One region of the Paenibacillus woosongensis genome, then DNA from elsewhere that is predicted to be linked to it. Evidence: predicted binding sites of a transcription regulator. Region 1 holds the regulator's gene; the other holds the start of a gene.
The links. The regulator NrdR, encoded in region 1, represses ribonucleotide reductase genes. The targets are predictions, from matches to a motif close to AACACNATATATNGTGTT.
Positions count from the first base shown of each region.

Region 1 (6,230 bases):
TCCGGCTTCCACTGTGTGCTGCCAAATATTTCGGCTACGCTGATTCCGTCCTTAAAAAACGAGCTCAATCCTTTGGTCGCCACGAAATACACCATAGAGAAAATAGTGACGACCAGAAGGACGATACATAGCGATGTAAATATTTTACCTGTCCATTCTTCGATTACGTGTTGTTTTGGTTTTTGTCTTCTGCCGGCATGAGCCATAAGACCTCTCCCTTTACACAGCACAGAGAGAGGCAGAAGAATCCGCCTCTCGTCTTGCCGAAATGATGTCATATATTATTTCGTAATATTGCCGTCAGCGTCGCGTTTCACTTGCATTTTTCCGGCTGGAATGTAGCCAAGCTCAACGACATCGTTATTTTGCACATCATCGGAAACCATATATTCGAGGAATGCTTTCACAACTTCGTTTGCTTCGCCTTTGGTGTACATGTGCTCATACGCCCATACAGGGTAGCTGCCGTTAGCAACATTCTCTTCGTTCGCTTCAACGCCGTCGTATTTCACAACTTTGATGGAATCATCCAGGTAGGACAGAGCCAGGTAGCCGATCGCGCCAGGCGTTTCTTTTACCAGCTTCTTAACGGTACCCGAGGAATCCTCTTGAATGGAGCCTTGAAGATCTTCCGTTTTCGTGCCTAGTGCATATTTCTCAAAAGTCGCGCGCGTACCCGAGCTGGACGGTCTGTTTACGATTTGAATTTTTTGATCCTGTCCGCCAACTTCTTTCCAGTTAGTGATTTTGCCTGTGAAAATGCCTACCAATTGATCCTTCGTCAGGTTATCAACTGTGATCTCAGGGTTAATGACTGCTGCCATAGCTACGACCGCTACTTGATGGTCAACCAGTTCACCAGCTTGAGCTGCATCCAGCTTCTCTTCGGCGAATACGTCGGAGTTGCCGATGTCAGCTTGTCCGCCGGATACTTGAGTCAAGCCCGTGCCGCTGCCGCCGCCTTGCACTTGGATAGAAACCTTCGGATGCTGATCCATGAATTTTTTGGACGCTTGATCCACGAGAGGTTGAAGTGCAGAAGAACCAACAGCAAGGATTGAACCGGACAGCTCGGATGCTGGCGTTTCATTTGCCGGAGTTTCGTTAGCAGCGCCTGGAGCTTCTGCTGAATTATTGGACTTTGCCGCGTTATTTGGTCCGCATGCGGCCAACGTGAAAGTCAATACCAAAGTTAAAATTAACATCAAACTCTTTTTCATTGTTAAGGTTTCCCCCTCATTTGTTTGTATAGTCTGATTATAGAAACCGAATATCAAACCCATGTATGAGTTTTGTAAACTCTGTGTAAAAAAAATAATAAATACCCGCTTCTATCACTTAACGTGAATGAAACGGGTATTTATTATTCCAGTTTCCTTAAATTTTTCTTTCGCTCTTCACAATTTGTTAGCATTTGGGGTGCCGCGAACAACTCTACGCACCGTCCACACCCCTGCGGCTGTGCCGATAACGCCGCAGGCGCTCACGATCGCAACCAGATCATAAGAATGCCAATGAAGCAGAAAGCCAATCCCGCTGCCAAATGTCGTGCCGGCTAGAAACCCTAGCGCCATCCCGGCCTGGCTGTTCCATTTCATGAATGCAAACCTCCAGCGTATCCATAGTATGCCTGCGGATTACACCGAATCCGACGGGCCGCTGCTCTTCGAGAGCAGCCCCTTTAACTCCTTCATGAACATATTGATGTCCTTGAATTGGCGATAGACCGAAGCAAACCTTACGTATGCGACCTCATCTACAGGATACAATTGCTCCATAATAAGCTCTCCGATTTCCCTGCTCTCTACCTCAGCGTTAGCTGTATGACGCAGCGATCTTTCCGCTGCCGACACGATCGATTCCAGCTGTTCCACGGACACCGGCCGTTTCTCACAAGCGCGAATCAAACCCCGGAGCAACTTCTCCCGATTGAATTCCTCTCGGCTGCCGTCCTTTTTGATAACGATCAGCGGCATTTCCTCCACCATCTCAAAGGTAGTGAACCGGCGGCTGCATTTCTCGCACTCCCGCCTGCGACGGATGGAACGATTCTCGTTTGCCGGTCTGGAGTCCAGCACCTTTGTTCCGGAATAGTCACAATATGGACATTTCAACGTGCTTTTACCCCCTTTTTATTAGGAATTTTGATTTAACTAAGATCGCTGTTGTCGGATACATCAACGAATGCCAATAAATAACTAAAATATTCGTAATGAAGTCGTCTATTTCAGCACATAATACTTTTACCACAAGGAGGTGAACATCTCATGGCTCAAAATAATAATTCTTCGAACGACCTGGTGGTTAGACAAGCTTCCGGCGCTCTGGAGCAAATGAAATATGAAGTAGCTCAGGAGCTTGGCATCTCTTTCCCACAAGACGGATATGCCGGTAACCTGACTTCTTACGAAAACGGTTCGATTGGTGGTTTCATCACCAAACGTCTGGTAACAATTGCCGAGCAGCAGCTGGCAGGTCAATTCCAATAATTTGATCAACCAAGCTCAGGAAGCATTGGCGCAGGCCCCAGCCTGTCCAATGCTTCTCCATCATACGGGAATGGGCCCGGTAATTTACAAATGCTCGTAAATGTCAGAGTATTGATCGTAGTAATGAGTAACTCTTTGTACATAATGCCTCGTTTCGCCAAAAGGGATATTTTTGACCGATTCGAGCTTTCCATCCCACCTACCGCTGCGCAACCAATTCCGGACATTCGTCGGCCCCGCGTTATATGCCGCGATCATGGCGATCTCATTACCGTCGAATTGTTCGTGCAGTGATTTCAAATACCAGGTTCCGATCGCGATATTCGTATCGCTCTCTTCCTTCACCTTATCTAAAGATACGTCTGGCAGCTTCGACTGTTCGATAACCCATTTCGCGGTATCCGGCATGATCTGCATGATGCCAAGCGCGCCCTTCTTGGATTCGGACCCTGTCTTGTAATTGCTCTCCACCCGAATGATCGCTGCCACCATCAAAGGATCAAGATTGTATTTCTGAGCATGAACTTTTATTTCTTCTTTGAAATGAATCGGATAAAATAAGGCTAACCATTTGGAGTTAAAAAATAAAATAACAGTAAAACCGAGAAACAACAAAAGCAGCACTCTTTTTTTACGCAGCCATTTCATAGCAAAACCTTGTTCCGCCAAAATTCCGCGATCTGCAACTCCGTCTTGTCCATTCCGAGGCTGTTATCAATCAAAATATCCGCCCTCTCCTTCTTTTTCTCGATATCCATTTGGGCTCGTATTCTCGCCTCTGCCTGCTCTAAGGTCAGTTCGTCTCTCTGCATCAGCCTCTTAAGCTGCAATTCACGTGGCACATAGACCACCATCACTTGTTCAAACATCGTTTCCAAACCGGATTCATACAGCAGCGGTATATCCACGACGACAAGCCGTCCAGGGTCCGCAGCCTCATAAGCCGCCATCCGTTTCCTCATTTCGGCGCGAATAGCGGGATGGGTAAGACCATTCAGCGCTTTAAGCTTCTCCGGGTCGGAAAAGACGATTTCGCCTAGCCTTTTGCGGTTTAATGTACCGTCATCATGGATAACGTCTGGACCGAACCGCTCCCGTACCGCCTGCAATACCGGATGCCCGGGCTCCATCACCTCTCTGGCGATGACATCGGCATCAATTAATATGGCCCCTCGCTTAACCAGCATTTGGGAGACCGTGCTTTTGCCCGTGGCGATTCCGCCCGTCAGCCCGATATTCATGGATTCACCTCGCTATCTCTATAACTTTTGCGCTTCGGGCTTCCAGCTTCGGAACCGAATTCCTGCTCTGGGTCAACCATGGAGGAAATTACGATCCGATTCTCTCCAGGGACTGCTTGTCCAGAACACGAACCTGGCATATCGGGCAATAATGCGTCCCCCGCCCGCCAACGACGCTCTTCTCGATCGGGTGTCCGCATTTTACGCACGATTCGCCTTTGCGCCCGTAAATTTGCAGCGAGTGCTGGAACATCCCCATCTCGCCTTGGCCGTTAACATACGATTTAATGGAGGAACCTCCGGCTTGTACTGCATCGGTTAAGGTAAAGACGATCGCTTCATGAAGCGTTGTCCATTCTTGGGCAGACAAGGTGTTCGCCGCACGCTCCGGATGAATCCCGGCCCGAAACAGTGCTTCATCCACATAAATATTGCCGAGCCCCACCACATATTCCTGATTTAACAGAGCAACCTTGATCTTTGTCGATCGCTTGAACAGTAGCTCCCTTAGAACTTCTGCTGTAAAAGTATCTTCCAGCGGCTCTAGCCCAAGCTTCATGAGCGGCTTCTCCTTGAATTCCTCGCCTGGAAGGAACAGGTGCATCGTGCCGAATTGCCGTACATCCTTATATCTGAGCTCCGTGCCATCGGTAAACCGGAAAATGACATGGGTGTGCTTCTCTACTTCCTCATTTTGATCGTACACGCCATATCGGCCTTCCATCCGCAGATGGGAGACCAGGACAAGCTGATCCATAATAATCCTCAAAAACTTGCCGCGCCGGCCAACATCTACAATAGTATGACCCGCCAGCTCCGTCTCAAACCGCTTAATATCGTCGGGACGCTGAATAATTCGCGGCAGCAGCACTTTCACCGACTCGATCGTCTTCCCGACGATAAGAGCCGACAATGTCCGCCGAACGGTCTCCACTTCCGGTAGCTCCGGCATGTTCTTTCACCTCAAACTTTAAATTTGTTGCTGCTTCATTTCGTGATTAACGACCTTCTTGAACTTCCTCTTCATTAAAGGCTCAAAAAGTCGCTTTTCTGTACCGAAGCATACTCTCCCGGGGTGCGTTTCTTCGAAACGCTTCGGTTGCATGAACCCTTTGCCTATGCTTCCGATGCGAGTTTTGCCCTGCAAAACTTTCAGGAGGAGCGGAGTTCGACGTTTTCGAAGAAAACGGTCTTCGAAAGCATAATCTGGAGAAGCCTACATGAGCACCTGCAATGTTTCTGCAAGAAACATGCTTCGGAAGCATTAGCTTTCAAGGGTGAGTGCAAGATTCGACGCCGAATTCCCTTCCCGAAATACTTCGTGATCAAAAGTGACTTTTTGAACTACCTCTAAACTATTTGGCTTCGTACCAGTTGGAACCGCTGCTTACCTCCGCCTTCAACGGAACCGACAGCTGCAAAGCCCTTTCCATCGTCTCAGGCACAAGCTTGCTCATCGTCTCCAACTCTTCCGGCGGCACCTCAAACACCAGCTCGTCATGGACCTGAAGCAGCATCCGGCTTTTCAGCCCATGCTTACGTAGCGTCTCGTCCATCATCACCATCGCCAGCTTAATGATATCCGCAGCGGTGCCTTGGATCGGCGTATTCATCGCCGTTCGCTCGGCGAAGGAGCGCAGGTTGAAGTTGGAGGCGTTGATTTCCGGAAGATATCGTCTTCGCTCAAGCAGCGTGGTAACGTAGCCGTTGCGCTTTGCCTCCTGAACGATCTCATCCATATACCGGCGTACGCCCTTAAAAGCCTCGAAATACTGCTCAATGAATTGCGCGGCTTCCTTTCGGGTAATATGCAGGTTCTGTGATAATCCATAATCGCTAATTCCATAGACGATTCCGAAATTTACAGCCTTGGCTGAACGGCGCATATTGGCATCCACCTGGTCCTGGGATACACCGAAGACATCCATAGCTGTTTTCGTATGAATATCCATATCATGCAGGAAGGCTTCCTGCAATCCCTTATCATCTGAAATATGCGCAAGCACCCGCAGTTCAATCTGTGAATAGTCCGCGGCAAGAATGGACCAGCCCTCTTCGGACGGCACGAACACTTGGCGGATTTTGCGTCCTTCCTCCAAACGGATTGGAATGTTCTGCAAATTCGGATATTGGCTGCTAAGTCTGCCCGTTGCGGCAATCGTCTGCCGGTAAAACGTATGAACCTTGCCAGTGTCCTGGCGAATCTCCTTCAGCAGACCTTCCACATAAGTCGATTGCAGCTTCGCCAGCTGGCGGTATTCCAGAATGAACTGGACAATTTCGTTATACGGCGCCAGCTTTTCCAGTACCTCTGCATCGGTGGAATATCCCGTCTTCGTTTTCTTGACTACGGGCAGCTCCAGTTTATCGAACAGAACCTCACCGAGCTGCTTTGGCGAATTCAAATTGAATTCCAGACCGGCAATTTCATAAATGCGCTTCTCCAGTTTGCTGATCTGCGCCTCGAACTCCTTGCCGAGCTCCGCCAGCGCGTCGCGGT
Region 1 is NZ_CP126084.1:2,001,689-2,007,918, reverse strand. Features, by position in the region: gene pstC (phosphate ABC transporter permease subunit PstC) at 1-206, opposite strand, end outside; gene QNH46_RS08980 (phosphate ABC transporter substrate-binding protein PstS family protein) at 282-1,220, opposite strand; gene QNH46_RS08975 (hypothetical protein) at 1,398-1,598, opposite strand; gene nrdR (transcriptional regulator NrdR) at 1,638-2,114, opposite strand; gene QNH46_RS08965 (alpha/beta-type small acid-soluble spore protein) at 2,268-2,489, shown strand; gene QNH46_RS08960 (lytic transglycosylase domain-containing protein) at 2,574-3,137, opposite strand; gene coaE (dephospho-CoA kinase) at 3,134-3,730, opposite strand; gene mutM (DNA-formamidopyrimidine glycosylase) at 3,819-4,682, opposite strand; gene polA (DNA polymerase I) at 5,086-6,230, opposite strand, start outside.

Region 2 (6,230 bases), 180 kb from region 1:
TCAGCCGTTATTGTCGGCGGGTCAGGAATGGCTGCCGAAGATCCGCTGGCAACGATGGCCGAGGACAGTTGGGGCAGCGAGGCCAGCAGCCTCCGCCATACGGATTCATTATCCGGCAGCGGATCAGCGTTGCGGGCATCCCGGTACTGCAGGGGCAGCGAATCGCCACGGGTCGCTGCTTGTACTTGCAGGCCCGCGGCCTGGCCCGCCCTGTCGATGATGCGCCATTCGGCGAGCGTTGGCCCGGCGTAGAGCTGTTCGACCTGGAGCGCTGCTGAATGCGACGGGAGCGAGGCGGAGTGAGCGGACACGCCGCTCTCTGCTGTCAGCGACCGCTGCAGTGCTACCGTGTCGAACAGCGGCTCCGGCCCGGCGCCGTATTCGATCAGGGCGTAGCCGCCCGACGGCTTGGCGCCGAGGATGAGATAGCCTAGGGGCTTGCCATCCTGGATTAGCGTCACAAGCCACGCGTGCATGCCAGGCCCCAGAGGCTGAAATTCCGGGCGGGCTTCCTTCCAAGCCGTGAACGGCTTGCTCGCGGAGAGCTTGCCGATCAATTGCTCGGCGAACCGGACGGCCTCCTCTGGAGCCGGTGCTGCCTGAGCAATGACAAACGAGTCCGGCGGAATGAGCAAGCCCTCCTGAGCGTGGGCTTGTACATGTTGCAGGCTTGGCAAGGGAGCAGCAAGGATAGTCAGGCCCAGCAGCAAAACCAGGCTTATTTTATAAGAAAAGCGGAACATGGACAAGCGATCACCAGCTTTCATATAATTTATCACGTTTGACTTGCCTCTATCTTAAAAGAGCGCCGCCAAGAAGGCTGTCTCAACCTGTCGCGGGGGCTTGGCCGAGACGGCTTCTATTTTTGCGGTCTTTTAGCGAGAAGGGTCAATTATTCGTCATCGCCGCAGACGCAAATGGAAGATGCCGCAGTTTATTGCGGATACGACAATCCTCGGCTCGTACTGCCAGCGGATTTCACCACGGCGCGATTCGTATTGCTCCTGAACTAGCTTCTTCTTCTCCTTGTCCGGATCGCGAAGCAGGTCCGTATAGTAGCTGTCGATGAGCAGCAGCTCCTCCTGAAGCCGCTCGTTGGCTTCTTCGGCCCAGGTCTGGTCATAAGCCTCGATTGCTGTCCGGATGATTTGCTCGAGCATATCGCGGCCCTCCGCTAAGGATAGCCTAGTTGGCTCGATATGGACGTTCTCTGGTACCCGGGGGACGAGGGAGAGGGACTGCAGCCTGGAGCTGAAGGAGGTGTCGATGTGCCCGGTCAGCAGGGAAATGCCCAGCGTGCGGATCTCTTCTCTTTTCATATCACAGCAAAACTCAATTTTGAAATTGACACCAAGCCATGGTTCGTAAGCCGCAGGCAGCAGGGTCATCCGCTGCTTTGGTGAGGCGCTCTCGAACAGGTAGACGCAGCGGCCCCGCCGAAGCGCGGCGTCGAATATTTGCTTCAGGCGCGGGCTGCCGAAGGCCAGATCCTCGCGCTGAATCCGTGCCGGGCCAAGCACGGGCAGAGGGCGGATGGCCCCGTAATGGCGTCCGAGGATTTGATCCTCCTGCGGCTTGGGCACATCCTGCTCCGCTGCGGCTAGTTCGGCATCATGGCGCTCTGCATCAAAGACGAATTTGAAGGACATCGTCTGCGGTTCGGCTCCCGTACGTTCGATGAAGCTCCAGTAGTAAGGACGGTTGGTCAAGTCCTTGTCCGCTTGAAGAGACAGTTTGACGGTTACGTGATGCGGCGATTTCTCCATGATCTGGCACTCGGTAATGTCGAGATAAGCCAGCACATACTGCTGGATTTGCTCCATGGTCATGGTCATTGTTCATCAGCCTCCCGTAAGTTCTGTAAGATTGGCGCCTGAAGAATCGTCCACAGGGTTCTTGCCCAGCTCATCCTTGATTTGATGCAAGGAATTGCCAAGGGAAGCAACACGGCTGGCAATTTCCTCGTCGTTTTGCGATTCCAGCAGAATTTTGTAGATGCTCTTCTCCAAGGAATGCTCCTTCTCGAAACGCTCCAAAATGACATCAAGACTGCCGATGACCATTTCGAACATATTGATTTTCTCGTGCAGCAGGTTAAGAATATGCTCTTCAATTGTGCCTTTGGTCGATAGATTGTATATTTTTACATCGTTTTTCTGGCCCAGACGATGCACCCTGCCGATCCGCTGCTCGACCCGCATCGGATTCCAAGGCAAATCAAAATTAATCATCTGGTGGCAGAACTGCAGATTGATTCCCTCGCCGCCGGCTTCGGTAGCGATCATGACCTGGGCCCGGCCGCGGAACAGGTCCATCATCCAGTCCTTCTTGCCGCGGTTCATGCCGCCCCGGTAGGGCACGGCCGTCATGTTGCGCTCGCGGAAATATTTCAGCAGATATTCCTGGGTCGCCCGGTATTCGGTAAACAGGATGACTTTGTCATTCATTTCCCGGATGAGCTCCATCGCCTTCTCAGCCTTGCTATTCGCCTGGATCGTCTTGATGATGCCGACCAAATCCCAGATGCGGTCGCGAAGCGGGGAATCGGGGGCAAGCTTCTTCGATAAATTGACAAGCGTAACGAACACGGCGTCCCGGCTGCTGCACACCTCCCTCTGCAACGTGACGAGCGAGAGCATGCTGCTCAGGTCTCCACCCGCTGCATGATATTGGTCTTTGACAAAGGAAGTAACGCCATCGTATAATTGCTTCTCCTCGGGCGAGAGCTCGACGTGAATGTTGCGGACGATCCGCTTTGTGAACTCTAGGTCGCCATCGCTGCGGCGGTTGCGGATCATGACCTTGGAGAGCTCTTCCTTGAGCTTCTCCTCATTTTTGGGGATCCGCTTATCGACGACGAAGTTGGCGGCAAAATCGCCTTGCCCGCCGAGCTGGCCCGGCTTGAGCAGATTGATCAGATTGAACAGCTCGCTGAGGTCATTCTGAACCGGCGTGGCGGTGAGCAGAAGACAGTATTTTTTGCGCAGTTGGATCATGAATTGGTAGTTGGTCGTTTTTTTATTTTTCAGCTTGTGCGCTTCGTCGACGATGACCATATCGTATTCGTTGTTCAGCAGAATTTCCTTATGCGGATCGCGCTTGGCCGTATCCATGGAGGCGACGACGATATCGTTATCCCAGGAATGCTGTTTTTTCTGGGCTATGGCGGGGATGGCGAATTTCTGGTTAAGCTCGCGCACCCATTGCAGCACCAAAGAGGCCGGAACGAGGATCAGCGCTTTGCGGACCAGTCCGCGAATCATGTACTCTTTGAGAATCAGTCCGGCTTCGATCGTCTTGCCAAGTCCCACTTCATCGGCCAAGATCGCCCGGCCGCGCATTTCGAACAGCACCTTACGGGCGGTCTCTGTCTGATGCGGGAGCGGCTTTACTCCGTGGATGTGAGAGAGGCAGAGAATCTCTTCAAAGCTCGATACGAGGGAGGCATTCTCTGCCTCCATGGCGAGGTTAAACAGCTTCCAGTCGTCCCAAGGCCCGCCCTTGTCCAGGCGGCTGTTCAAATCCTCGTACCAGGAGCGGTTGAATTCGATGGGGGGACCGGCCTGCAAGGAAGAATGCAGGGAATTTGGAGGGTGCGGATTCATGATGTAAACCTCCCTTTTCTGTCATCTTCTAAATTTTGTGTAGATGTAGTATGGACGAATAAGTAGAAATTCATAACTGCGAGAGAGGTTGTGTATCTTGGCATTCTGTCGGAATATGTCACAATCTGGCTCCGGAGCAATTCTGATTTTGAAAGAACGGGCTGGCTGAAATTCTGGCGTCAGGTCTGGCTTGAGATAAGGATGATATGTCAGGAAATAGGCAACGCTAAGGCCATAGCGGCTGGCGGGAGGATGCAGGTATGGCATGGAATGGTTTTCAGTTCTTTTTCAAAGGAAGAAACGAAATATAAAGGGATTCAAAGGAAAGAGGAGATCATGGGGGATAAACGCCATTAATCTGCCTTAATTTTCAGGGAAGCCAAGCTGTAATATCGAGATGTTGTATAGTATAATGGTACTCGCCCACTACATATTGTGATTTATACATATAAAGATCGTTTATGTGATGTGGATGAGGGTAATGAATAAATAAGAAAAAGGTTAGAGAACAGACAGGAATCGGCGGTATTTGTGCAGGTGTGGCATCTGCGCAGCTACCGACATTTTTTTGCGTCCAGCAGGAGGAAAGATGCGGTGATAAACACTGCGACAAGAAACAACAATTAGTCTGCGGTGATGTAGAATTAGGGCGCGAATCATCATTTTGAGGAGGGTGTTTTCTTTGAAAACAGAGCAGAAACAACGTCTGGAGGGACTTAGTGAAAAAATCTTTTTGGATCGGTACGCATGGAAAAATCCTGATCCGAGCCATGCGAAGGTCGGCGACGTGGTCCTTGTACTGACGAAGGATGATCCGAAGTTCCCTACGAAAGAAGTAGGCGAGGTCGTAGCGCGAGAGGGGCGGACGGTTACGGTGAAGACCCGGTCCGGCGAGCTCGTGCAGTCCGATGTTGAGAAGCTGACGCTGAATATCGAGAAAACACCGGAAGAAATGTGGGATCGCCTGGCTTCCGCCATGGCCTCGGTGGAGGTTACGCCGGAGCTGCAGCAGGAATGGGAGGAGAAATTCCGTTATGTGCTGGACGATTGGAAGCTGGTGCCGGGCGGACGTATTGCTGCTGGCGCCGGAGCCAGCGATGAGTTGACGCTGTTCAACTGTTACGTGATTCCATCGCCGAAGGACAGCCGAGGCGGCATTATGGAGACGCTGTCCGAAATGACCGAAATTATGGCGCGCGGGGGCGGCGTCGGAATCAACCTGAGCTCGCTGCGTCCGAGAAGGGCTGTTGTCAAAGGCGTAAATGGCTCATCCAGCGGTGCTGTATCTTGGGGCGGACTGTTCAGCTATACGACAGGTTTAATCGAGCAGGGCGGCAGCCGGCGTGGTGCGCTGATGCTAATGATTAACGACTGGCATCCGGATTTGCTGGATTTCATTACGGTAAAGCAAACGATGGGCCAAGTGACGAACGCGAATCTGTCGGTTTGTGTCAGCAATGACTTCATGAAGGCCGTGAAGGAAGATCTGGATTGGGAGCTTGTCTTCCCGGATACGACTTATGAAGATTACAATGAGGTGTGGGACGGCGACCTGGACAAATGGAAAGCTGCCGGACGGAGAGTGAATCACTTCCGTACGGTGAAGGCGCGGGAGATCTGGCATACGATCATTGAATCGGCCTGGAAATCGGCCGAGCCGGGCGTCGTATTTATGGAATACTACAATCAAATGTCGAACAGCTGGTATTTCAATCCGATCATTTGTACGAATCCGTGCGGGGAGCAAGGGCTGCCTGCTTGGGGAGTGTGCAATCTGTCGGCGATAAATCTGTCCAAATTCTATGATGAGGACAAGCATGACGTCGCTTGGGACGATCTGGCGCTGACAACGCGTTATTCGGTGCGGTTTCTGGACAATGTCATCAATAAAACACCTTATCATTTCGAAGAGAACGAGAAGAACCAGAAGAATGAGCGCCGCGTAGGCCTCGGCACGATGGGGCTGGCCGAGCTGATGATCAAGCTTAACGTCCGTTACGGCAGTCCGGAATCGCTGGAGTTTCTTGATAAATTATATGGCTTCATTGCGAAGGAGGCTTACCTTGCCTCGGCGGATATCGCAGGGGAGAAGGGCTCATTCCCGGCATTCGAGGCCGACAAATATCTGCAAAGCGGATTCATGAAAGTGATGACCGAGGTATATCCTGAGGTCGGTGAAGCGGTTCGCGAGAAAGGCATTCGCAACGTTACGATCATTACCCAGGCTCCTACGGGCAGTACGGGTACAATGGTTGGTACGTCCACAGGGATCGAGCCTTACTTCGCGTTCAAATATTACCGTCAGAGCCGGCTGGGCTTTGACGAGCAGTTCGTTCCGATTGCGCAGGAATGGATGGATGCTCATCCGGGCGAGAAGCTGCCAGATTATTTCGTAACGGCGATGGATCTGTCCGCCGAGGATCATATTCGCACGCAAGCGGCCATCCAGCGCTGGGTAGACAGCTCAATTTCGAAGACAGCGAACTGTCCGGCCGACTTTACAGTAGAAGAGACGAAACGCCTGTATGAGCTAGCTTTCGATCTCGGCTGCAAGGGCGTAACGATTTACCGTGACGGCAGCCGCGATGTGCAGGTTCTGCAGACGGAGAAGAAAGACGATAAAGC
Region 2 is NZ_CP126084.1:2,181,750-2,187,979, forward strand. Features, by position in the region: gene QNH46_RS09860 (hypothetical protein) at 1-767, opposite strand, end outside; gene QNH46_RS09865 (YqhG family protein) at 900-1,835, opposite strand; gene QNH46_RS09870 (DEAD/DEAH box helicase) at 1,842-3,605, opposite strand; gene QNH46_RS09875 (hypothetical protein) at 3,696-3,962, shown strand; gene QNH46_RS09880 (adenosylcobalamin-dependent ribonucleoside-diphosphate reductase) at 4,288-6,230, shown strand, end outside.
Region 2: a site for NrdR is predicted at 4,028-4,045, ahead of QNH46_RS09880 (adenosylcobalamin-dependent ribonucleoside-diphosphate reductase). Genes of this name have one in related genera too.